2 regions of the Sphingomonas sp. PL20 genome follow, and region 1 is predicted to be linked to the other one. Evidence: predicted binding sites of a transcription regulator. Region 1 holds the regulator's gene; the other holds the start of a gene.
What was found. Region 1 encodes LexA, which represses DNA repair genes until DNA is damaged. Its sites were predicted from a motif close to GTTCCNCNCTTGTTCT; they were not measured.
Positions count from the first base shown of each region.

Region 2: a site for LexA is predicted at 7,505-7,520, ahead of H4W01_RS03215 (ribonucleoside-diphosphate reductase subunit alpha). Genes of this name have one in related genera too.

Region 1 is NZ_JAGINH010000002.1:1,064,402-1,076,375, forward strand. It holds gene H4W01_RS05050 (ComEC/Rec2 family competence protein) at 1-2,143, shown strand, start outside; gene H4W01_RS05055 (hypothetical protein) at 2,181-3,011, opposite strand; gene lexA (transcriptional repressor LexA) at 3,185-3,856, opposite strand; gene H4W01_RS05065 (molybdopterin molybdotransferase MoeA) at 3,928-5,112, opposite strand; gene H4W01_RS05070 (sensor histidine kinase) at 5,144-6,199, opposite strand; gene H4W01_RS05075 (TonB-dependent receptor) at 6,533-8,875, shown strand; gene moaC (cyclic pyranopterin monophosphate synthase MoaC) at 9,522-9,995, opposite strand; gene trpC (indole-3-glycerol phosphate synthase TrpC) at 10,135-10,920, opposite strand; gene trpD (anthranilate phosphoribosyltransferase) at 10,917-11,903, opposite strand.
Region 2 is NZ_JAGINH010000002.1:645,540-657,513, forward strand. It holds gene H4W01_RS03170 (SDR family oxidoreductase) at 11-1,072, shown strand; partial or broken gene H4W01_RS03175 (NaeI family type II restriction endonuclease) at 1,097-1,312, opposite strand; gene H4W01_RS03180 (HNH endonuclease) at 1,346-1,990, opposite strand; gene H4W01_RS22770 (hypothetical protein) at 1,994-2,164, shown strand; gene H4W01_RS03185 (hypothetical protein) at 2,292-2,564, opposite strand; gene H4W01_RS03190 (hypothetical protein) at 2,674-2,901, opposite strand; gene H4W01_RS03195 (ribonucleotide-diphosphate reductase subunit beta) at 3,072-4,136, opposite strand; gene H4W01_RS03200 (hypothetical protein) at 4,200-4,400, opposite strand; gene H4W01_RS03205 (DUF2171 domain-containing protein) at 4,525-4,785, shown strand; gene H4W01_RS03210 (endonuclease domain-containing protein) at 4,919-5,317, opposite strand; gene H4W01_RS03215 (ribonucleoside-diphosphate reductase subunit alpha) at 5,460-7,391, opposite strand; gene H4W01_RS03220 (sensor histidine kinase) at 7,794-9,167, opposite strand; gene H4W01_RS03225 (response regulator) at 9,307-9,966, opposite strand; gene H4W01_RS03230 (hypothetical protein) at 10,092-10,682, shown strand; gene H4W01_RS03235 (EAL domain-containing protein) at 10,721-11,974, opposite strand, start outside.

The DNA of each region.
Region 1 (11,974 bases):
TGCCCGACTCGAGCGGTGGCTGGAGGCGGAGCGCGACCAACTGGCCTTGTGGGTGCCGGTCGCCTTGGGCGCAGGGATCGCTTTGTGGTTCGTGCTGCCCGACCCGGCGGCGTGGCGGGCGGCGGCATGTCTTGCACTGGCGGTGGCGCTTGGCGGCGTGGCGTTTGCGCGACATGGGCGGGCGGCGCGGGTGGTCGCGGTGGGCGGGTTTTGCGTCTTGCTTGGGCTGGCAATGATCTGGAGCCGCTCGGAGCGAGTCGCGGCGGGTGTGCTTGCCCGCCCGACGATCGCGACCTTCACCGCGCGGGTCGAACGAGTCGAGCCGCTGGTGGCGCGGGGTCTTGTGCGCGTGCGGCTCGCGCCGATCCGGGTGCTGGCGGTGCCCGAGCGGCGCGGGCCGCCCCAGCCATTGCCGACGCTGCCTGCACATCTTCGGGTCAATCTGACCGAGGCCGATGTTCCAGTCGGGCTGGTGCCGGGGGCGACGTTGTTGCTGTCGGCGCGGTTGATGCCGCCGCCCGAACCTGCCGTGCCCGGTGCCTATGATTACGCCCGCACTGCCTGGTTCGATGGCATCGGCGCGACCGGGCGCGGCTTCGCGCCGATCCGCATCATCGCTGGCGGCGGCACGGCGGCGGAAGCGGGGCTGCGCGTACGATTGTCGCAGCATATTCAAGCGCAAGCGGGCGGGGGCGGGGCTGGAGGCATTGCCGCCGCGCTGGCAACAGGTGACCAGGGCAGCATCCCGATGGCCGACAATGACGCGATGCGTCGTTCGGGCCTTGCGCATCTGCTCTCGGTCAGCGGCTTGCACATTACGGCGGCGGTCGGCGCGGTGATGGTGCTGGTCATGCGGCTGCTCGCGCTCAGCCCGTGGCTGGCCTTGCGCTGGCGCTTGCCGCTGATCGCAGCGGGGGCGGGGGCGCTCGCGGCGATCGGCTACACGCTGCTGACCGGGGCCGAGGTGCCGACGATCCGCTCCTGCGTCGCTGCGCTGTTCGTGCTCGTCGCGCTGGCGCTGGGGCGCGAGGCGTTGACGCTGCGGCTGGTCGCGGCGGGCGCGGTGGTCGTGTTGCTGCTCTATCCCGAGGCGCTGGCGGGGCCGAGCTTCCAATTGTCCTTCGCCGCCGTCGCTTCGATTATCGCGCTTAACGAACATCCGACGGTGCGCGGCTGGTTCGGCCCGCGCGAGCAATCGCGGCTGGCGAAGCTCGCGCGCGAACTGGCGTCCTTATTGTTGACGGGCCTTGTCGTGGAACTGGCGCTGCTGCCGATTTCGCTATTCCACTTTCAGAAAGCCGGGGTGTACGGCGCGGTCGCCAATATCGTGGCGATCCCGCTGACCACCTTCGTGACGATGCCGCTGGAAGCGCTGGCATTGCTGTTCGATTGCATCGGCGCGGGAGCACCGTTCTGGTGGGCGACGGCGCGGTCGCTCGATCTGTTGCTGTGGATCGCGCACACCACCGCCGCCGTTCCGGGATCGGTCGCGCCGCTACCCGCCATGCCGGGCGCGGCTTACGCCCTGATGGTGGTGGGTGGTCTGTGGCTGGCTTTATGGCGCACGCGCTGGCGGCGGTTGGGGCTCTTGCCGCTGGCGGCGGGCGCGCTGTGGGCGCTGCTGACGCCCGCGCCCGATGTGCTGGTGACGGGCGATGGTCGCCACGTCGCGATCCGCACCGGGCACGGCGATCTGGCGCTGCTGCGCGACCGTACCGGGGATTACACCGCCGATATGCTGGCCGAGAATGGCGGGATCGAGGATTTGCCGGTGCTGATGTCGGAGCAACCCGAGGCGCGCTGCAGCCGCGACCTGTGCCTGATGACGCGCCGCGCGGGCGACCGCGACTGGCGCATCCTCGCGACGCGCAGCGCCTACCTCGTCCCCGCGCCCGCGTTGGTTGCGGCGTGCGCCAGCGCTGACATCGTCATCAGCGAACGCCGCCTGCCGCGCCGCTGCGCACCGCGCTGGCTGCGGCTTGATCGCGCGACGCTGGCGCGCAGCGGCGGCGTGGCGATCGCGCTGGGCACGGCCTCGGTGCGGACCGTCCGTCATGCGGGCGACCGGCATCCGTGGGTGACGATTCCGGTATCATCGAAGCTGTCGCGGTTCCGCAAAGGGAATGAGGCTCGCCACCGCTGAGGGCGTTCGTTAGCTGGTGGCGCGGCGCTGCGGCCTTCTATTTGATTGGCGCCAGCGTGATGGAGCTACCTTTCACCACCCAGACCGTTTTGGGCGCAGTCCCCACGAACAGCGGCATATGCAGATTGTAGGAGGTAAAAACATGGATCTCGGTCGGAACTGGGTCCAGCAAATGCGTGGTCATGAAGCCTTCTGCTGTTGCACCCGGTGGCAGTTTGGGGGGCTTCATCGCGAGACAACTGACATTAAACGGACGGGAAGACAGCACGTGTCCGTCCGGCGCAACGACGACGCGATAGTTGCCTCCCATCACGTAGGTGGCGGCATCCTGCTGGGCCGTCAGCAAGTAGACCGCGACTGGCCCCCCATTGGGCGACGGTAGCACGACCGTATTGAACGGTGCTGGCGTGCACGGTTCGTACTTTTGCGCCTTCGCGCGTTCGACCGCTATCTCGCGTGCGTGCGCGAGGAAGGCTTGCGACGGGGTGAGCGCTACCGGTTGGGGCAATTGTTCCTGACGCACCACCTTTCCGCCACGAACATCGGCGACGAAAAAGGCCTGGGCGGTTGCATTGCTCCCGCGGTAGTAGGTCACGTGCAAGGTTTGCTCGTCGGACACTTCGACGACATATCCGCCCACGCCGGTCAGTTGATCTTTCGGGACTGCGGCCATCAGCGCATCGGTGCTGACCCAGGCCGCACGATCGAAACCGTAAATTAGCCTCCCGGTGTTGGACGCGTGCGCGATGCGCTGCTCGTTGGAAGGCGCGGTTGGGGAAGGCGCGGTTGATCCCGGAACGGCAGATGGAGGCCTGCCCGCATCCTGACCGGGGACCGCCGAGATTAAAGCGATCAAAGGCAATAGCATCGGCTGTCTCCCGCAAAGACAGATACCTGACCTATGGTCTGTGGTTAGACAATGCCGGCACGAACAAAAAGCGTTCGCACCGTTTAAGATTGCTGGCCATCGCCAGAATCGACGTCAAACTTTTCTACATAGCGCTGTGTTTCGGTAGCGCTCGGCGACTGTCTACTTCTCCCTCAGTCGTACCGCCGCAAAATCCCGGCCAGCTTGCCCTGCACGCGCACTTGCGCGGGCGCATAACGCTGCGGGTCATACGCCCGGTTCGCCGGGTCGAGCCGGATCATCGCGCCTTCGCGGCGGAAGAATTTGAGCGTCGCTTCGCTGTCTTCGATCAGCGCCACGACGATCTCGCCGTCGCGCGCCACTTCCTGGCGCTTGATCAGCGCATAATCGCCATCCAAAATCCCGGCTTCGACCATCGAATCCCCGGCGACCTCCAGCGCATAATGCTCGCCACTGCCGAGCAAAGCGGCGGGGACGGCGAGCATCGAAGCACCTTCGAATGCCTCGATCGGCACACCGGCGGCGATGCGGCCGTGCAGCGGGATTTCGATCACGTCATTGGCAGGCTCGGGCATTGCGCGAACGTTGGCGGCGGGCGCAGCGGTGGTCTTGGTCGGCGTGTTGCTGCCGCGCTCGGGCATTTTAAGCACTTCGAGCGCGCGTGCGCGATTGGGCAGGCGGCGGATAAACTGGCGTTCCTCGAGCGCGCTGATCAGGCGGTGGACGCCCGATTTGGATTTGAGGTCGAGCGCTTCCTTCATTTCCTCGAACGAGGGCGACACGCCGGTTTCATCAAGCCGGTCGTTGATGAAGCAGATCAGCTCATGCTGCTTGCGCGTTAGCATCGCTCGGGCCCTTTCGTCGGAACAGACTGCGAACCTATACGGAACGAAAAATCGCGCGTCAAGCGTGGGCTTTAGGGGAGCGCGAGGATTTCCACCGAGTCGCCCGCTCCGGCCGCTGGCGCATGCGGCGCGCGCGCGATCAGGCAATCCGCCTCGGCAAGGGTCCGCAGCAACGAGGAGTCCTGGCGCTGTGCCACATACACGCGCCCATCGCGGGTTTGCGCCCGGAGATAATCCTGCCGCCGGTCATTGGCGGGCAGGGCCGCGCCCAGTATGGCGGTGCGTAAGACCGGCACGGCCGCGCGCGCGCCGCTCAGATGCGCGATCAGCGGGCGCAGGAACACCGTCGCCGTGACGAAGGCCGACACCGGGTTGCCGGGCAGGCCCAGTACCGTCATCCCGCGCAAGCGCCCCGCCAGCATCGGCTTGCCGGGCCGCAGCGCGATCCGCCAGAAATCGATCGTCCCGCCCGCCGCCTCCAGCGCCGGGCGGATCAGGTCATGGTCGCCGACCGAAGCGCCCCCGGTGGTGACGAGAATGTCGGCGTCCACCGCAGCAAAGGCGGCGGCGATGGCATCGAGTCGATCGGGCAGGATACCGAGCGGGAGGATGTCGACCGGTAAGTCGGCCAGCAACGCCGCCAGCATCACGCTGTTGGATTCGGGCAAGGCCTCGGGGGCACCGCTCGCCCCCGGGGCGACCAGTTCGTCACCGCTCGCGACCACCGCGACGCGCAACCGCCGCGCGACCGTCAGCGCGCCGTGCCCGGCGATCGCCGCCAGCGAGAGACGCGCTGCCGTCAGCCGCTCGCCCTTGGCGATGAGCAACTCGCCGCTGGTGAAATCGAGCCCCTTGCGACGGATATTGCCGCCGCGCACCGGTCCGTCGCCGGACAGGGTAAGGCTGTCGCCGTCGCGGGCCGCCTCTTCCTGGACCAGCACGCTATCGGCTCCGGACGGGAGCGCCGCACCGGTGAAGATGCGCACGGCCTCCCGCGCGCCGCACGTCCCGTCAAAGGGTCGCCCGGCGGCGCTCTCGCCAATCACGCGCAGCGGGCCCGGCAAATCGTCGAACCGTACCGCATAGCCATCCATCGCCGACAGGTCGGCATAAGGCTGCGTGCGCAGCGCACAGACGTCGCTCGCCAGCCAGCGACCCGCCGCCGCCGCCAAAGGCACCGTTTCCGTCGCCACTGCGGTGCCCAGCGCGAACAGGCGCTCTTGCGCTTCGGACACGGACATCAGGGGAGCGGGCATAAGGCAGCTTTCAAAGGTGTAAGCGGGGGAATCAGCGCGCCGCCAGGCGGGGCGTCGCGCTTGCCATCGTCAAACGCGTGATCGTGCCGCCCGCATCGCCGCGCTGCACGTCGAACGTGCCGCCAAGCTGCCGGGCCAGTGTCGTCGCGATCGTCAGCCCGAGACTGGTCGGAAGCGTGATGTCAAAGTCGGTCGGCAAGCCCACGCCATTGTCGGTGACGGAGAGGTTCAACAGGCCGTCGGCGCTTTTAACACGGATGTCGATCTGCCCGGTTTCGCGGTCGGCAAAGCCGTGTTCGAACGCATTCGCCACCGCTTCCGCCAGGATCAAGGCGAGCGGGATCAGCGCATTGGGATCGAGCACCATGTCCGCTTGCGCATCGACCCGGCACGCAATGCCGGGCTTGCCGCCGGCTTCGGCGAGATCGGCGACCAAATCGGTTACGAACCGATCCAGCGCGACCTGGCCACCGCTCACATCATAGAGCTGGCGCTGGATCCGGCCGATCAGCTGGACGCGGTGGACGGCGTTGTCGAGAATCTGCCGCGCGCCCGCATCGGTAAGGGCGCGACGCTGGACGCTGAGCAAGGCCGCAACCATCATCAGATTGTTCGACACACGATGTTGCAATTCGTTGAACAGCACATCGCTGCGCTCGACCAGATCGAGCCGCTGGGCCGCCAATTCGCGCGTGCGCTCGCGTTCTTCGCGCAGCCGGGCATTGGCCTTTTGCATCATATCGACCAGCGCAATATCGACCGCGACGACGCCGATATAAAAGAGCAAGGCCGTCGCGGTGGGCGCTCCGATCTGAAAACTGAACAGCGGCGCGATGAAAAAGTACCAGGCGATGAGCCCGCACAGAATGGCCGACAGCACGCCGGGCCCGCGACCCCAGAGAAAGGCGGAGATAATGACCGCCGGAAAGAAGGTGAGAAACGGAAATCCCGGCGGGAAATACGGGTTCAGCGCACTACGCAAGAGCCCGGCCAGAACAGCCGACAGCGCCGCGAAAACATAGGCAAGGATCGGGCGATCGGTCAGGAGCGGCAAACGTTCCAGCAGGTTCGGTCGTAGGTCATTCATTCGGTCAGATACCAATTCCCTCAGGGCCGCGCAGTATTCTCGATCAAGATTCGGATACTCCGCCCGCTACCGTCGCGCATCCTACGCCATCGTATGACCGTGTCGCAAATGCGCGAACGGCGCGCGCGCGCGCCGGGGTAGTTGCACGGAAACCACAGTCGTGTGGCAATCCCGGGCTTCTGCCCAAACTGTCACAATCGCGACATAATCTCGGCCTAGCCGCGCCTCAGCAACCAGACTGTACCAGTCGAAGACCGCTCAGAGCGCATCGCGCAGACACCCGCAAAGGGCGCTGCGCGCGTGTTGTCATGTCCGCAGTACGCTAAACTCAAAATGGGGAACATCGTGTCCAAATCACTCGTCGCAAAGTCCGCACTCCTGTTCGGCACCGCGTTTGTCGCGCTTGCCGGTGCCAGCGCTGCCAGCGCGCAGGATGCTCCTGCTGCTGCCGCAGCGGCGCAGACGCCCGCCGCAGAAGATAATCTCGGCGATATCGTCGTCACCGCGCAACGCCGCAGCGAGAACCTGCAGAAGGTGCCGGTTTCGGTCGGCGTGCTGCAGGGTGCCGATCTGCGCAACTTCACGGCGGGCGGCGGCGATACGCTGCTCGAACTCGCCAACCGCGTCCCCGGCCTTTACGCCGAGACGACCACCGGCAAGATCTTCCCGCGCTTCTACATTCGCGGCCTCGGCAATATCGATTTCTACCTCGGCGCCTCGCAGCCCGTGTCGATCATCCAGGACGATGTCGTGCTCGAGCATGTCGTGCTGAAGTCCAACCCGGTGTTCGACGTGAACCAGATCGAAGTGCTGCGCGGGCCGCAGGGCACGCTGTTCGGCCGCAACACCACGGCCGGCATCATCAAGTTCGACACGAACAAGCCGACCAACGATTATGAAGGCCGCGCGACGGCGTCCTATGGCAGTTACAACACCGTGTCGGTCGACGCCGGCGTCGGCGGGCCGATCGTCAAGGACGTGCTCTCGTTCCGCGTGTCGGGTCTGTATCAGCGTCGCGATAACTGGATCGACAACAGCTATACCGGCCCGAGCGATGACGGCACCGTCGGCGGCAAGAACAAGCTCGGCGGCTTCGAGGAGAAGGACGTCCGCCTCCAGTTGATGCTGACCCCGCCCGAAACCGGCTTCACCGGCATCGTTTCGGCGCATGCGCGCAATTACTCGGGCACTTCGACGATCTTCCATCGCGGCGCGATCAAGCTCGGCACCAACGATGTCAGCGCCGAACCGCGCGACAGCATCGCGCTCGATGAGGGCCATAACAATCCGCAGGCGTACCGGACCTATGGCGGCTCGTTCAACGCGAAGAACGATTTCGGCGCGGTCACGCTGACCTCGATCACTGCGTATGAATCGACGTCGGGCTATAGCCGCGGCGACACCGATGGCGGTGCCGCAGTCAATTTCGCGGGCGGCAAATTCTATGGCGAGAGCCAGGGCCGCGTTCGCGATCTCGACCAGCTGAGCCAGGAACTGCGTCTGGCCAGCAATGGCACCGGGCGTTTCAAGTGGCAGATCGGCGGCATCTACTTTGAATCGCGCGATACGACCGAATTCGACCAGCGCGGTTTCTTCCTGCTCGACAATTCGTTCGGGACCAACCCGAACCCGAACAACTTCGTCGTCCTGCGCAACATCAACACGTCCTATGCCGGTTTTGGCCAGGCGAGCTACGAACTGCTCCCCAAGCTGACGCTGACCGGCGGCGTACGCGTGACCTATGACGAAAAGACCACGCGCCTCGTCACGCCGCCGCGCAACGCAGCGGGCGTATCGACCTTCCCGGCTGCGGCCGCGAGCTATGTGCGCCTCGCCGATACCCAGCCGAGCTGGGAAGGCAGCCTCAACTATGCGGTCGAGCCGAATGTGAACGTGTTCGCGCGCGTTTCGCACGGTTTCCGCGGGCCGACGATCCAGGGTCGTAACGCCGTGTTCAGCTCGGCCTTCGTCACCGCGACGTCGGAGACGATCACGTCGTATGAAGCCGGCATCAAGTCGAACCTGTTCGGCAACACGCTGCGCTTCAACGCGACGGGCTTCTACTACAAGGTCCACAACATCCAGTTGAACGGCAACGACGCCAACAATAACGGCCTGCTGTTCAACGCCAACCAGGCGCAGGCGTGGGGCGGCGAAGCGGAGCTGACCTGGCGTCCGGTGCCCGAGTTCACGCTCGGCCTGGGTGGCAGCGTGCTGCACACCGAGATCAACGACACGCGCGTGTATGCACCGGTCTGCAAGCTCAACGGCGTCGTCACCTGCACCGTGCTCAACCCGACGATCAATGTCGGCGCGGCGACGCTCGCGCAGATCAACGGCAACGTGCTGCCCGACGCGCCGAAATATCAGCTCGATGCCAATGCCCGGTATGACTATCCGCTGGGCAATGGCGGCAAGCTGTTCCTCGCGGGCGACGTCACGCTGCAGGGCTATACCAGCTTCGTGCCGTACAAGACGATCGAGTACACCTCGGACGGCACCTTCGAGGCTGGCCTGAAGGGCGGTTACGCCGCGCCGGACAACAAGTACGAACTGGCCGTATTCGTGCGCAACCTGACCAATGAGAAGAACCTGAAGGGCGTGCTCGATAACTACAACGCCGCCGTGTTCAATGACCCGCGCATCATCGGCGTGTCGCTGAGCGGCAAGTTCTAAGGATGGGGGCGCGGCCTGCTTCGGCGGGCCGCGTTCACCGTTGGGGGCCAAACCGAATATGCGCGCCGCCAGAGCGCAAGGATCCGGTTTGGCCCACGTCAGCGATCAGTTGCCGGTTTGCGGCTTGTGGAACGCCGCCGTTAGACAAGTGGCCTTTGCGTTTCTTATGGTGGTGCCAACAACTCGAATGATTTGATAGTCGGTGAGGGTCGCGGTTTTACGATCGAAGGTGATTAAGCGATCCTGCTCAGGCGTCTGCGTGTCAGCCAGCTTTATTGGATAAGATGCCCGATCCTTAATGGGATATGTCTGCTGGGGGCTACACTCTGCGTAACAATAATATCCTGCTGCCAGGTCCGCACTGAATGTTATGGTGTAAGGAACGACCATAGGCGCGTTCGTGTCAAATTGGACGGTTTCTGTTCCGGTGCAACTCTCAGCAAATTGATCTTGCGCTGACGCAGAGGTAGATCCGAGGGCCGCGAGGGCAAAAGCACAAACCGCGTATCGCATCTTGTTGTCTCCACGGCATGATTAGCATGCTAGCATAACCCTCTGGCTCAACCTTCGCTAATGACAATCGTGTCACCGAGGCGATGTTATTGTTAAGCATCGGATGCTAACGCTGATCTTCGAGGCAGGTGATTCAGCCCGCCCGCGACCAATCGCCCGATTTGCCGCCGGTCTTGGTCAGCAATTGCACGCCGCCGATCGTCATGCCTTTGTCGATCGCCTTGGCCATATCGTAGATCGTCAACAGCGTGATCGTAACGGCGGTCAGCGCTTCCATCTCGACCCCGGTCTTGCCTTCGGTCGCCACCGTCGCGGTTGCGGTGACGCCGCTTTCGTCCACCACCAGATCGATCGCCACGCGCGTCAGCGGCAACGGGTGGCATAAGGGGATCAACTCGCTGGTGCGCTTGGCCGCCATGATGCCCGCGACGCGCGCGACGGCGAGGACGTCACCCTTGAGGGCGGTGCCGTCTCGGATCGCGCGGGCGGCTTCGGCGCTCATGTCGATGCGACCGGTGGCGACGGCCTCGCGGCGGGTGTCGGGCTTGGCACCGACATCGACCATGTGCGCGGCACCTGTGGCGTCGAGGTGGGTTAGGTCGGTCACGTCTTTCTCCCCTCCCTGAAAGGGAGGGGTTGGGGGTGGGTTGGCTCGTTATCGAACGCCGTCCCCATCTCCACACCAACCCACCCCCGGCCCCTCCCTTCCAGGGAGGGGAGATCGAAGAAGAAGGGCGTAACGCTGCTCACCCCACCAGCGCCCGCGTTGCCGCTTCGACGTCGGCCTGGCGCATCAGCGATTCGCCGATCAGGAAGCAGCGAATGCCATGTTCGGCCATCGCATCGAGATCGGCGCGGGTGGTGAGGCCGCTTTCGGCGACGAAGGTGCAATCCTTCGGCGCCTTGGACACGAGTTCATAGGTGCGCGCGAAATCCACCGTGAAATCGCGCAGATTGCGGTTGTTGACGCCGATCAGCCGCGACTTGAGCTTCAGGGCGCGCTCCATTTCGCTGTGCGAATGCACCTCGACCAGCACGTCCATCCCGCATTCCAGCGCACTCGCCTCGATCTCGGCGAGCAGCCCGTCGTCGAGCGCCGACATGATCAGCAGGATCGCGTCCGCACCAAGCCCACGCGATTCGGGCACCTGCCACGGATCGACCATGAAATCCTTGCGCAGCACCGGCAGCGCACAGGCATTGCGCGCGGCGGTCAGATAGCTGTCGGCCCCCTGGAACCATGCTTCGTCGGTCAGCACCGACAAGCAGGTCGCCCCACCCGCCTGATAAGCAGCGGCATGGGCGGGGGGATCGAAATCCTCGCGGATCAGGCCCTTGGATGGGCTGGCCTTTTTGATCTCGGCGACCAGCGCAAAGCCGGTCTTGGCGCGCGCATCCAAGGCGGCGCGAAAGCCGCGCGGCGCGGTCTGCGCGGCGATGCGGTCGTCGAGTTCGGCGAGCGCGGTGGTTGCTTTCCGCGCGGCGACTTCGGCGCGCTTGGTTTCCAGGATGCGGGTGAGAACGTCGGTCATGAATAGGCAATCCATCGATCGAGCAAGCCGTTCGCCGCGCCGCTGTCGATCGCGTCGCGTGCAATCTCCACGCCTTCGGCAAGCGTCTGGCTCGTGCCCGCCACGATCAGCGCGGCGGCGGCATTGAGGAGAACAGCATCGCGATATGGGCCCGCTTCGCCCTGAAGCAAGCGGCGCAGCGCGGCGGCGTTATAGGCGGCATCGCCACCGCGGATCGCGGTGACAGGGTGGCGCGGCAATCCCGCGTCTTCGGGCACGATGATGTCGGGCAGGTCAACCTGGCCGACGCTGACCGCGACGCTTCTGCCGGCACTCGACAATTCGTCCAGCCCTTCCTCGCCCGACACCACCAACGCCGCCTCGGTGCCAAGCTGTTCGAGCGCGGCGGCATAGGTTGCGGCATAATCGGGCCGCGCGATGCCGATCAACTGGCGCGTTACCCCGGCGGGGTTGGCGAGCGGCCCCATCAGGTTGAAAATCGTGCGCCGTCCCAGCCGCTGGCGGATCGGCGTGATCCGCTTCATCGCCGGGTGATGGTTGGCGGCGAACAGGAAGGCGATGCCGATATCGCGTAAGCTTCCCTCGGCGCATAATCCGGCGCGGTGCATGTCGAGCCCCAGCACTTCCAGCGTATCCGCCGCGCCCGCCTTGGAGGAGGCCGCGCGATTGCCATGCTTGGCGACGGGAACGCCGGTGCTGGCGACGACGATCGACACGGCGGTGGAGACGTTGAGCGTATGATGCCCGTCGCCCCCGGTGCCGCAGACATCGACCGTGCCCGGCGGTGCATCGATCGGCAGCAGGCGCGCGCGCATCGCGCGGGCGGCCTCGGCGATTTCGATACTGGTTTCGCCGCGCTCGGTTAGCCCGATCAGGAAAGCCTCGATCTCCGACTCGGACGTTCGCGCGTCGAGCAGGTCGGCAAAGGCCTGCGCCGCGGTTTCGCGACTAAGCGGCGATGCCGTGTCGGGGAGGAGGTTCAATTTCCCCTCCCGCTTGCGAGTTCCGGGTCGGCCATGCCCCCGGCATGGCCTGGACGACGTGGGGCGTCGTC
Region 2 (11,974 bases), 420 kb from region 1:
GGAGACAATGATGACCAAGACGGCATTGGTAGTGGGCGCGAGCGGGATTGTCGGCAGCGCGACGGCGACCTTGCTGGTCGATCATGGCTGGCGCGTATACGGCCTCGCGCGGCGTCCAACACAGCAGGACGGTGTGCTCCCGGTCGCGGCGGACTTGCAAGATGCGGCCGCGACGCAGGCGGCACTGGCCGATCTGCGCCCCGATGCGGTGTTCATCACCACCTGGCTGCGGCAGGATAGCGAGGCCGAGAACATCCGCGTCAACGCCGCGATGGTGCGCCATCTGCTGGATGCGCTGCGTGGTGCCACCGGGCCGCGCCACGTCGCCTTGGTCACCGGGCTCAAACATTATCTCGGGCCGTTCGAGGCCTATGGCAAAGGCGCGCTGCCGCAGACGCCGTTCCGCGAGGAGCAGGGGCGGCTCGACGTCGACAATTTCTATTATGCACAGGAAGACGAAGTGTTCGCCGCCGCCGCGCGCGACGGCTTCACCTGGAGCGTGCATCGCCCGCATACGGTGATCGGCAAGGCCGTCGGCAATGCCATGAACATGGGCACGACGCTGGCGGTCTATGCGACGCTGTGCCGTGAACTCGGGCGACCGTTCCGCTTTCCGGGCTCCGCTGTGCAATGGAACTCGCTGACCGACATGACCGACGCCCGCCAGCTCGCGCGGCAATTGCTGTGGGCGGCGGAGACCCCGGCGGCGGCCAATCAGGACTTCAACATCGTCAATGGCGACGTCTTCCGCTGGAGCTGGATGTGGGCGCGGATCGCGGACTGGTTCGGTCTCGAACCCGCACCGTTCGACGGCACGGTGCTGCCGCTGGAACAGCAAATGGCGGACGATGCGGCGGTATGGCGCAGCATTGCGGAGCGCGATGGGCTGGCCGAACCCGATTTGGCGCGGCTGGCCTCGCCCTGGCATACCGATGCCGATCTCGGGCGGCCGATCGAAGTCGTCACCGACATGTCGAAGAGCCGGCGAATGGGGTTTCTGGTTTATCAGCCGACCGACGACGCGTTCTTCGACCTGTTCCGCGAGTTGCGCGCGGAGCGGTTGATTCCGTGAGGGTTGGGGCGGGCAGCGCGCAAGCTAATCGATATGTCCCGCAGCTTTCAGGATGCGATGGTGGTCGTCGGATTTCGAATGAACGGACAGAAATTCTCGAAATCCGAACCGCAAGCCCAGTTGGTGCATCAGCGCGCGATCGGTCTCCGAATATAAAATTGCGATTCCTTTAGGGGCGAGCAGGTCGCGTGCACCACCATTTCGGCGGATACGCTTCATAAAGTCATCTTGCTGGGCAACTGCGGCAAAACTCGCAAGCGCACCATATGAAAGCTAATGTTTATATATATTGTCTCTATGCCATTTTAGGAAATTAGGGTGTGGCCTATGAGCTGCGACTCTCGGAGCGGTTGCACGCTGGCTTGCCTGAAGGAAGCTTCGGACGCCCTCTAGGTCATTTACGTGACGAGAGATCGTTATGGTAAGATCATCATTTAACGAGATCAAGCCGCGGTCGAACATCCAATGCGCAGTTCCTGATAATGCCAAACCATTTGCTATGGCGTCGGGGCCGCCGTGTTCGACAGGCCTGATATGAGCGGCTTCTACTTCGGCTCGGCCCCCGCCGTTAATTAGTTTAAGGCCTGAGAAAGCGCACCTGGAGTCATACGCATCAAGAACATTTCTACGAAAGGCGCGGTCGCGTATCGCGCGCGAGGTGACTATATCAATTCTTGATCGTTCTACTTCATAGATGAATGGGGTTCTATTATCTAGAACTCGGTTTGAGGTTTCGTCGATTGAAACGTCGCCAGTTCGCGGAAGTAAGCCAGTCCCATCTGATAGCCCGCGTTCGATAATACGATTGAAATCTTGATCGGAAATTGGGCGCACCGATGACTGCTTGCCACCGGATTGGGTGCCGTCAGGTTTCAACAATGCTCGTTCGAGTGGGCCTGTGCCGTCACTGAAGGGCACGTGGTGATCGAACTCAAGGAAACTTCCCGGTTCAATCAGAGCGACATGTCTGGCTGGATCGTCTGGGTCGGCGATCAACCCTTGAATCTTGGCGGCAGCAAAATAGCCTCTTTTGCCGCCACGTCGCGATTCAAGGAAAATAACCCAATCACCTACCAACTCTCTGGCTCGTGATAGGTATAGCTTCGACGGAAACTGATAACGCGACGTTGGATCGTCCGCATAGTCAGAATCGGAACGATATATGAAAACTCCTTTCGTCATATCACTTTCATATTGTAGTTCAGTATCTTATAATAAATCATGCATCTTGCGGTAAAACGCGGATGAAAATGGACTGAACGTCAATCATTGGTCCTTCTTTGTCATCTCGGGTTTCTTCTTTGAACATTCCACAGGCATTGTCCAAAATTGTCTGAGCGTTTAGTCCTCTTCCTCTTGCAAGGTGCAGCAAGTTCACGATCAGATCTGATATCGCATCGCGCGCTGTGTCGACACCCGTCTTGGCGACGAAATCGGTTACGGCAGCCAAGGCAAGCTCGGCTCGGTCTGCATTGGATATCTCATTCATCATCGCGGAGGCTCACTTTCTGCGAAAGTATTTGCCAGGAGGCGGATATTCGAAAGGTTACGGGCCAGTACCTCATGCAGAACCGACCACCTTCAACCCGGCATATCCTCGCTTAAGCGGCGTGCTTGCGGGATTTAAGCGGTATTACCAGCCGCGCGTTCTTGAACCATTCGTCGCTTAGTTCAGGTGCAGCGTCGGGATTGCCCGAGATCTGAGCGGCGATGTCCGCGTCAGTCAACGAGTCGAGTTGAGCCAAATTCTCCGGCGTCGCCCACGCTTTGGCGGCGGCGAGCGCTTCCTCATGCGATACCCGAACGGTATTTTCGGACTTCCCGGTCATTGGCTTTCCTGACGTTGATGTTTCGTCGAACAGGATAATTCAGTCAGAATGCTATTACTGGCGCTATGGCACGGGCAAAGCCCGTGCCGTCGGTCGGCGCTGTAGCGCCGCCGGCCGGTCGCGCCTCAAGGCGGGGATTAGCTTGGCGCTAATCCCACGCCCGGCGCGACTTACTCCGCCGCCACCCCAGCGCGCGAGAACATATCCCCACCCTCGCCCGCATCCTCATTCGCCACGGCAGCGCCCGCCCCGGCCTTCGCCTTCTGGCGCTTGTCGAAGCCGTCCCACACTTCGTTCCAGTTGCCGCGCGTTGCGGCCTTGGAATATTCGGTGGCGCGCTGTTCGAAGAAGTTGGCGTGCTCCACGCCGTTGAGCATCGGCGCGAGCCAGGGGAGGGGGTGTTCGTCGATCATGTAGATCGGCTTCATGCCCAATTGCCCCAGCCGCCAATCGGCGATGTAGCGGATGTACTTCTTGATCTCCTTGGGCGTCATGCCGTTGACCGGCCCCATTTCAAAGGCGAGGTCGATGAAGCTGTCCTCCAGCCGCACGGTGTGCTGGCACATGTCCATAATGTCGCTGCGCACCGATTTGGTGAGGCAGTCGCGTTCCTTGGTGAAGGTGTGGAACAGCTTGATGATGCCCTCGCAATGCAGCGATTCATCGCGGATCGACCAGGTGACGATTTGCCCCATGCCCTTCATCTTGTTGAAGCGCGGGAAGTTCATCAGCATGGCGAAGCTGGCGAAGAGCTGCAGCCCCTCGGTAAAGCCGCCGAACATGGCGAGCGTCTTGGCGATGTCCTCGTCCGAATCGACGCCGAAGGTCTGCAGATAATCGTGCTTGTCCTTCATCTCGCTATATTCGAGGAAGGCGCCATATTCGCTCTCGGGCATGCCGATCGTGTCGAGCAAATGGCTGTAGGCGGCGATGTGCACCGTCTCCATGTTGCTGAACGCCGCCAGCATCATCTTGATTTCGGTGGGCTTGAAGATGCGGCCATATTTCTCGTGATAGCAATCCTGCACCTCGACATCGGCCTGGGTGAAGAAGCGGAAGATCTGCGTCAGCAGGTTGCGCTCATGGTCGCTGAGCTTCTGCGCCCAGTCGCGGCAATCCTCGCCCAACGGCACTTCCTCGGGCATCCAGTGGATTTGCTGCTGGCGCTTCCAGAAATCGAACGCCCAGGGGTATTCGAACGGCTTGTACTGCTTGCGGGCTTCGGTGAGGGACATGGGGTACTCCGGTACGTTCGATTTTGAGGGGTTACAGCTTTGAAATTTTAGAAAGGGATGAGGTCACGCCGCCAGACTCCAGCGCCACATCGCGGTCGCCGACATGGCGAGCGCGGCGCCGAGCGCGAGGCCCATCGTGCCGATCATGCGGAAGGCATAGACGCGGCCCTCGCTCCCTGGACGCAGAAGCGCGAGCAGCAGCGCAAGGCCGATCGCGGTGAACAGCGCCGAGACGGCATACATGATGGCGATCGACGCGGTCACCGGCGAATCCGCCGCTCGACATAGACTGTGCGTGTGCGGGATGATCGGATCATACAATCCTCCTTGCATCCAAAGCGCTAGGCGTGCGTTGGAGACTCGCAACCGTAACGAAGGAGCTACCCAAATGGTCGACGCATCGCAAATCAAGGAACATGCCGAAGTCATCGGCGCCGATGGCGTCCATGTCGGCACGGTCGACCACGTCCAGGGCGGCCGCATCAAGCTGACCAAGAAGGATTCGGGCGCGCTGATCAACGAAGGGCACGGGAGCCATGAAGGGCATCACCACTTCATCTCGCTCGGCCTGGTCGCCGATGTCGAGAACGGCGTGGTCCGCCTGAGCGCGAACGCCGACGTCGCCGTGACGTTCGAAGAAGAGAAGTAAGTCAGACTCCCTCTCCCCTTGTGGGAGAGGAGTTTCGGGTCGGTCATGCCCCCGGCATGACCTGAACAGCGCGGGGCGCTGTTCCCCCGAAACTGGGCCCGCGCCGCAGGCGTGGGTAGGGTGAGGGGGCTGCTCAGGCATGAGTGGCCCCTTTCAGCGTGTGGGGCAGGTGATCCGCGATCGCCGCGATGACGCCGTCGATATTGGTCATGACGTCATTGTTCCAGAAACGCAGCACGCGGTAGCCCTCGGCTTCGATAAAGCGCGTGCGCGCCTCGTCCGAGGTCACGCTGTGCGCATGGGTGGCACCGTCAATCTCGATCACCAGCCGTGCCGCGTGCGAACAGAAATCGGCATGATACGGACCAAGCGGCACCTGGAAGCGGAACTTCGCCTCCGGGAAAGCAGAGCGAAGCGCGCGGCGCATGTGCTTTTCGGGCTCGGTTGCGTTGCGGCGAAGGTCGCGCGAACGGAACGGCGTGAGCGCGGGCAATAGCTGGCGCTTGGTCAGGCCGTCCGCATTCCCCCTCACCCTTCCCACCCGCCTTGCGGGCGGGCCCCTTCCCTCTCCCACAAGGGGAGAGGGAGTTGGACTCTCATTTCCCTCTCCCCTTGTGGGAGAGGGAGGGAGGCCCGCAGGGCCGGAAGGGTGAGGGGGATTTACGCGAGACACCTCACTGGCACGCCAGGCATTCATCGTAATCGGTCGTCGCAAATTCATATTGCGGCTTTTCGATCGTGTTGTCCGCCTCGACGCCGCCCGCGAAACCGGCGCGCTGCACCGATTTGGAGCGGAGATAGTAAAGCGACTTGATGCCCAATTCCCAAGCGCGGAAGTGCAGCATCAGCAGATCCCACTTCTCGACATCGGCCGGGATGAACAGGTTGAGGCTGGTCGACTGGTCGATGAACGGCGTGCGATCGGCCTGGAGCTCGATCAGCCAGCGCTGGTCGATCTCGAAGCTGGTCTTGAAACAGTCCTTCTCCTCCTGGTCGAGGAAGTCGAGATGCTGCACCGATCCGCCTTGCTCGAGAATCGAATTCCACACCGCATCGCTGTTCTTCGATTTCTCGTTGAGCAGCTTTTCGAGATAGGGGTTCTTGATCGAGAAGGAGCCCGACAGCGTCTTGTGGGTGTAGATATTGGCCGGGATCGGCTCGATGCACGCCGACGTACCGCCGCAAATGATGCTGATCGACGCGGTCGGCGCGATCGCCATCTTGCAGCTGAAGCGCTCCATCACGCCCATGTCGGCGGCGTCGGGGCAGGGCCCGCGCTCGGTCGCCAGATGCATTGAGGCTTCGTCGACCTGAGCCTTGATGTGCTTGAACATGCGCAGGTTCCACGATTTGGCCATCGCGCCTTCGAACGGCAGCCCGCGCGCCTGCAGGAAGGAGTGGAAGCCCATCACGCCGAGGCCGACCGAACGCTCGCGCATCGCCGAATAGGCCGCGCGCTCCATGCCCGGCTCGGCACGGTCGATGAAATCCTGCAGGACGTTGTCGAGGAAGCGCATCACGTCCTCGATAAAGCCCTTTTCGTCCTTCCACTGGTCCCAGGTTTCCAGGTTGAGCGACGACAGGCAGCACACTGCGGTGCGTTCGTGACCGAGATGATCCTTGCCCGTCGGCAGCGTGATTTCGCTGCACAGGTTCGAGGTCGAGACCTTGAGCCCGAGGTCGCGGTGATGCTTGGGCATGCCCTTGTTCACATGGTCAGCAAAGACGATGTACGGCTCGCCGGTGGCAAGCCGCGTTTCGACCAGCTTCTGGAACAGGCTGCGCGCATCGACGGTGGCGCGCGCCGAGCCATCCTTGGGGCTGGTCAGCGTCCATTCGCTGCCGCTGCGCACCGCTTCCATGAACGCGTCGGTGATCAGCACGCCGTGGTGCAGGTTGAGCGCCTTGCGGTTGAAATCGCCCGAGGGTTTGCGGATTTCGAGGAATTCCTCAATCTCGGGGTGCGACACGTCGAGATAGCAGGCCGCCGAGCCACGGCGCAGCGAGCCTTGGCTGATGGCGAGCGTCAGCGAATCCATCACGCGCACGAACGGAATGATGCCGCTGGTCTTGCCGTTGAGGCCGACCGGCTCGCCAATGCCGCGGACATTGCCCCAATAGGTACCGATGCCGCCGCCGCGCGACGCCAGCCAGACATTCTCGTTCCAGGTATCGACGATGCCGCCCAGGCTGTCGGGCACCGAATTGAGAAAGCACGAGATCGGCAGACCGCGCCCGGTGCCGCCATTGGACAGAACCGGCGTCGCCGGCATGAACCACAGCCGCGAGATATAGCCGTAGAGGCGCTGCGCATGGGCGGCGTCATCGGCATAAGCCGAGGCCACGCGCACGAACAGATCCTGGAAATTCTCGCCGGGCAGCAGATAGCGGTCGCGCAGCGTTTCCTTGCCGAAATCGGTCAGCAGCGCATCGCGCGAATGGTCGACCTCGACCGGATAGAGCTGCGCCTTCACTTCCTTGGAATCGCCGCGCGCGGAGAGCTTGCGCTGAGCCCCGCTGGTGTCTTCGACTGGAGCGCTTGCCAGTGCCTCGATTGCGTCCGTAGCCATGTCCGTACTCGCTTCCCCGGTATTCCGAAAATCCATCTGCCGCGTCCCTGCCAACTCGTTCAAAACTCTGCGATCAGGGTCAGCCGCGTTCCCGATCCGTTCGAATCGGCGGGCGAACCCCAATACTACCATGTCGCGGGCGACCTGCGAGAACAAAAGTAGACCTGTCCCATGCGTGCAACACGGGTCGGGCCGTCTCCGCAATATGGGGTTGCGGCTTGTGTTCTACCAGCTCTTGGGTTCGCCCCCGAACTCAACCCCTACAGATTGTGCCGGATCACGCGAGCACGCAATACCGTAAATGACGAATTAAAGACTCCGTTCGTCGCTATTTTGAGTCGGTTCGCAGCAGGGCCGTTCCGGTCCTACCGCGCGACGCGCGGTCAAAGCTGGCCTTGCCGAAAGGCAAGAGACCGAAGCGGGAACGTGACAATTTTTTCAGACGTTGGCGGATGGTGCCGTCGGCAGCGTAACGATCGCGGCGAGACCACCGAGCGATGCCGATTCGAGCGTCAGCGTTCCGCCATAGAGCATGGCCAGTTCGCTCGCGATCGACAGGCCAAAGCCGTGGCCGTCGCCGCGTTCGTCGAGGCGTTGGCCCGCCGCGAGCGCGGCGGCGCGGGCTTCGGGCGGGATGCCCGCGCCATCATCCTCCACGCTCAGCCGCACGAATCGACCATCGGCGGTGCGCGCGGCGGTGACGGCGATGCGGCTGGCCGCCCAGCGCCAGCCATTGTCGAGCAAATTGCCGAGCAACTCGTCCAGATCCTGCCGGTCGACCGCGACGGTCAAGGCCGGGTCGATGGCCACTCTCGCCGTGACCGGCCGATCGGCATGAATGCGCGCCAGCGCGTCGGCCAGATCGGCCAGCACCGGAGCGAGTGGGGTCGCCACCCGCATCGCCCCGCCGGGGGTCGCAGCGCGCGCGCGACCGAGATGGTGGCGGACCGCGCGATCGATGCGGGCGACTTGCGCGCTGAGTGCGCCATCGGGGTCATGCGGCGGCAGCGCGAGCGCGAGCGTGGCGAGCGGCGTTTTCAGCCCGTGCGCGAGATTGGCGACATGGCCGCGCGCATTGGCGAGCGCGGCGGCATTTTCGGCGAGCAGCGCGTTGATCTCATGGGCAAGCGGGGCGAGCTCGGTCGGCTGCGTGTCGGGCAGCGCGGTTGCGGCACCGCTGCGGATCGCGGCCAGGCTCTCGCGCATCTTGGCGAGCGGGCGCAGGCCGATGCGGAGCTGAACCAGCGTGGCGACCGCGAGCGCGCCACCGAGCAGCAGCAGCGACCCGAGCAACGGCACCATCGCCGCACGCAAGGGACGATCGACGATCGCGCGCGGGGCAGAGGCGGTGATGCGCACCGGTCCACCGGGCGTGGCCAGCGTAAGACTGCGCGCGTGGCGCGGACCGTGGCGATCGCGCCAGTCGAGCGCACGGATGTGGGCATCGCGCCACTCGGCCAAGGCGGGCGGGTCAAAGCGTGGCCCGGGGGGCGGGTGCATCGCGTCGAGATCGGGCGGAGCGGGGGAGGCGATGGTCTTGCCTTGCGCATCGATCCGCCAGCCCCAGCCGCCGTGCGGGTCGTCATAGGGCGCGGCCAGCACCAGGCGGCCACGCTCGACCGAGCCGTCCGGCCGTATCGCCTGCGCCAGCACCGCGATTTGCGCGTCGAGGCGTTGGTCAAGCCCGTGCATCACGAAGCGGTCAAGCACGGCCCCGATGGCAAAGGCGGCAAAGGCCAGCGCGGCAAGCGTGGCGAGCAGGGCGGTGACCAGCAAGCGGCCGTAGAGCGAGCGGGGGAGGAGGGTTCGCATCATGCGTCGCAGGTCCACCCCGGCGCATGCCGGGGCCCAGTCGCGAGCGGCGTTTGGCTAATGCGCCGTGTGATGCCGTGGGTCCCCACGACTGGGCCCCGGCGTTCGCCGGGGTGGAGCAAGAGGATTGATGGCAGCCTCATCCCTCCACCACCCGATATCCCCGCCCGCGCACGGTTTCGATCAGCGCGGCCCCGATCTTCTTGCGCAAGCGGCCGACGATCACTTCGAGCGAGTTGGAATCGGGATCGGCATCGCCTTCATAGACATGGTCGAGCAAGTCGAGCCGGTCGACCACCACGCCCTTGCGCAGCATCAATGTCGACAGCACGCGCCATTCGAGCGCGGTCAATCGCAAGGGCAGGCCGTCCAGCTCGACCTGTCCGGTCTGCGCATCGAAGGTGACGGGTCCGCACACGATCCGCGCGGCGGCGTGACCGGTCGCGCGGCGTACCAGCGCGCGCAGCCGCATGACGAGTTCCTCGACGCGGAACGGCTTGGTCAGATAATCATCGGCCCCGGCGCGAAAGCCGGCCACCTTTTCCGACCAGCCATCGCGCGCGGTGAGGATCAGCACGGGCAGCGCGCGTCCGGCGGCACGCCATTCCTCCAGCACGGTGATGCCCGATTTGATCGGCAAGCCGAGATCGAGCACCGCCACGTCATAGCTGCCGGTGTCGCCAAGATGCGCGCCATCCTCGCCATTGGCGGCGATGTCGACCGCGAAATGCTCCGCGCGCAGCGCCTTGGCGATGCCCTCGGCCAGTGCGGTGTCGTCTTCGACCAGCAAGATGCGCATGCCCATATCCTTCTGCCCGGCGGCTAGGCCCGGTCGCTAAACCCAGGCTGAACCGGCGGGTTCAGCGCGGTGGTGGGACGCAGCGCTAGAAAGCGCAACACCAACCCAAGCAGGAGTATCCGGAAATGACCGACCAAATCGAAGGCCCCGCCCCGCAACCTGATTTCAGCGCGCTGGAGCCGCGAGCCCCACGCCGCAAACTGCCGCTGCGCACGGCGGTGATCGCCGCCGCTTTTCTTGCCGTCGGCCTCGGCGGCGGCGCGACGGTTGCGTGCATGAATGGCCCGACGGTCGAACTCGCGCCGGTCAAGCCGGTGGCGATCAAGACGCTGAGCGACGATGGCGGTGTGATCAGCGTACGCGGCACCGTTGCCGAAATCTTCGGCCCGATGGCGGTGCTCGCCGATGGGAGCGGGCGTGCCTTGGTCGAGATCGGGCGCGAGGGCGATGGCACTGGCTTGCTCGCCCCAGGCCAGACGGTGACGGTGCAGGGCCATTATCGCCACGGCATGATCCGCGCGTCCTTCCTCGTCGGTGCCGATGGCAAGGTGACGGCGCTGCGGCCGCTGGGGCCGCCGCGTGGCGGGCCGGGCGGGCCCGAGGGCTTCCGCCACGGGCCGCGTGGCCCCGAGGGTCGCGCGCCGGGCGGTGACGATGCCCCGCCACCCCCGCCGCCCGCAGCGGCTCCGGCTGCTACGGGAAACAGCGTCGGCTGAACCGAAGCGCGCCATTCCGGCCGCGCCAGGGCAGGCGATCAGCCCGCCTTGCGCGCCGGAAGGGCGGGTGTCGCGTCGGCGAGTCGGTCAAGGTTGAAGGTTTGGGAAAATTCGAGGCCGGCCTTGCCGTTCGCCGCCCAGCGCAAGCGCGCCGGGAGCATCTGGCCTTCCAGCAACTCGATCTGGACGTCGATTTCGCCCGCGCCTTCCTCGACATCGATTCCTTCGATCATCGCGCCGCTGGCGGAAATGTTGCGGATGCGCACGTCGCCGACCACGTCGCCCGATCGAATGCGCGCCTTGCGCAGCAGCGAGGTTCGGGGCGAACGGCTGTTGCGGAAGCCGCTGGCGGTGGCGGTGTCGCCCGCCAGCGCCAGATGCGCCCGCACATCGGCGGCGCAGGCGGGCTTGCCGTAGACATAGCCTTGGATGTGGCTGCAGCCTAGGTCGACGATCAGCGCGATCTCGTCCTGCGTTTCCACGCCCTCGGCGGTGGTCTCCATGCCCAGCGTGTCGGCCAGCGTGACGATCGCCTTGATGATCGCGGCGTTGCGATTGCCCGCGATTGCCGCCCCGCGCACGAAGCTCTGGTCGATCTTGATCTTGTCGAACGGGGCCTTGCGCAAATAGCCGAGCGACGAATAGCCGGTGCCGAAATCGTCGAGCGCCAACCGCACGCCGCATCCCTTCAACGCCTTGAACATCTGCTCGGTCGCGGCGCTTTCATCGACGAACACGCCTTCGGTGATTTCGAGTTCGAGCCGGTCGGGCTTGATCCCCGATTTCGCGAGGGCCGAGGTGACGATGGTGGATAAAGCCGGATTGGCGAACTGGATCGGCGAAACGTTAACCGCGACGCGGATGCTGTCCGGCCATTCCGCCGCTTCCATACAGGCGGTGCGCAACACCCATTCCCCGATCGTTTCGATCAACCCGCATTCTTCGGCGACCGGGATGAAGTCGCTTGGGCTCACCAGCCCGCGCGTGGGGTGCTGCCAGCGCAACAGCGCCTCGAAGCCGACAATGCGCTGCGTCCTGGTGCTGACGACGGGTTGATAGGCGACGAAGAACTGGTCGGCCGCGAGCGCTTCGCGCAGATCGTCCTCAAGCTGTTTGCGGCTTTGCGCGCCGATCAGCAACTCGCTGCGGAAGAAGCGGTGGACGCCGCGCCCCTCGCCCTTGGCGGCATAGAGCGCGAGATCGGCGTTGCGCACGAGTGTTTCGGCGTCACTGCCGTCACTTGGGGCGATCGCCACGCCGATCGAGCAGCCGATGCTGATCGCTGACCCGTT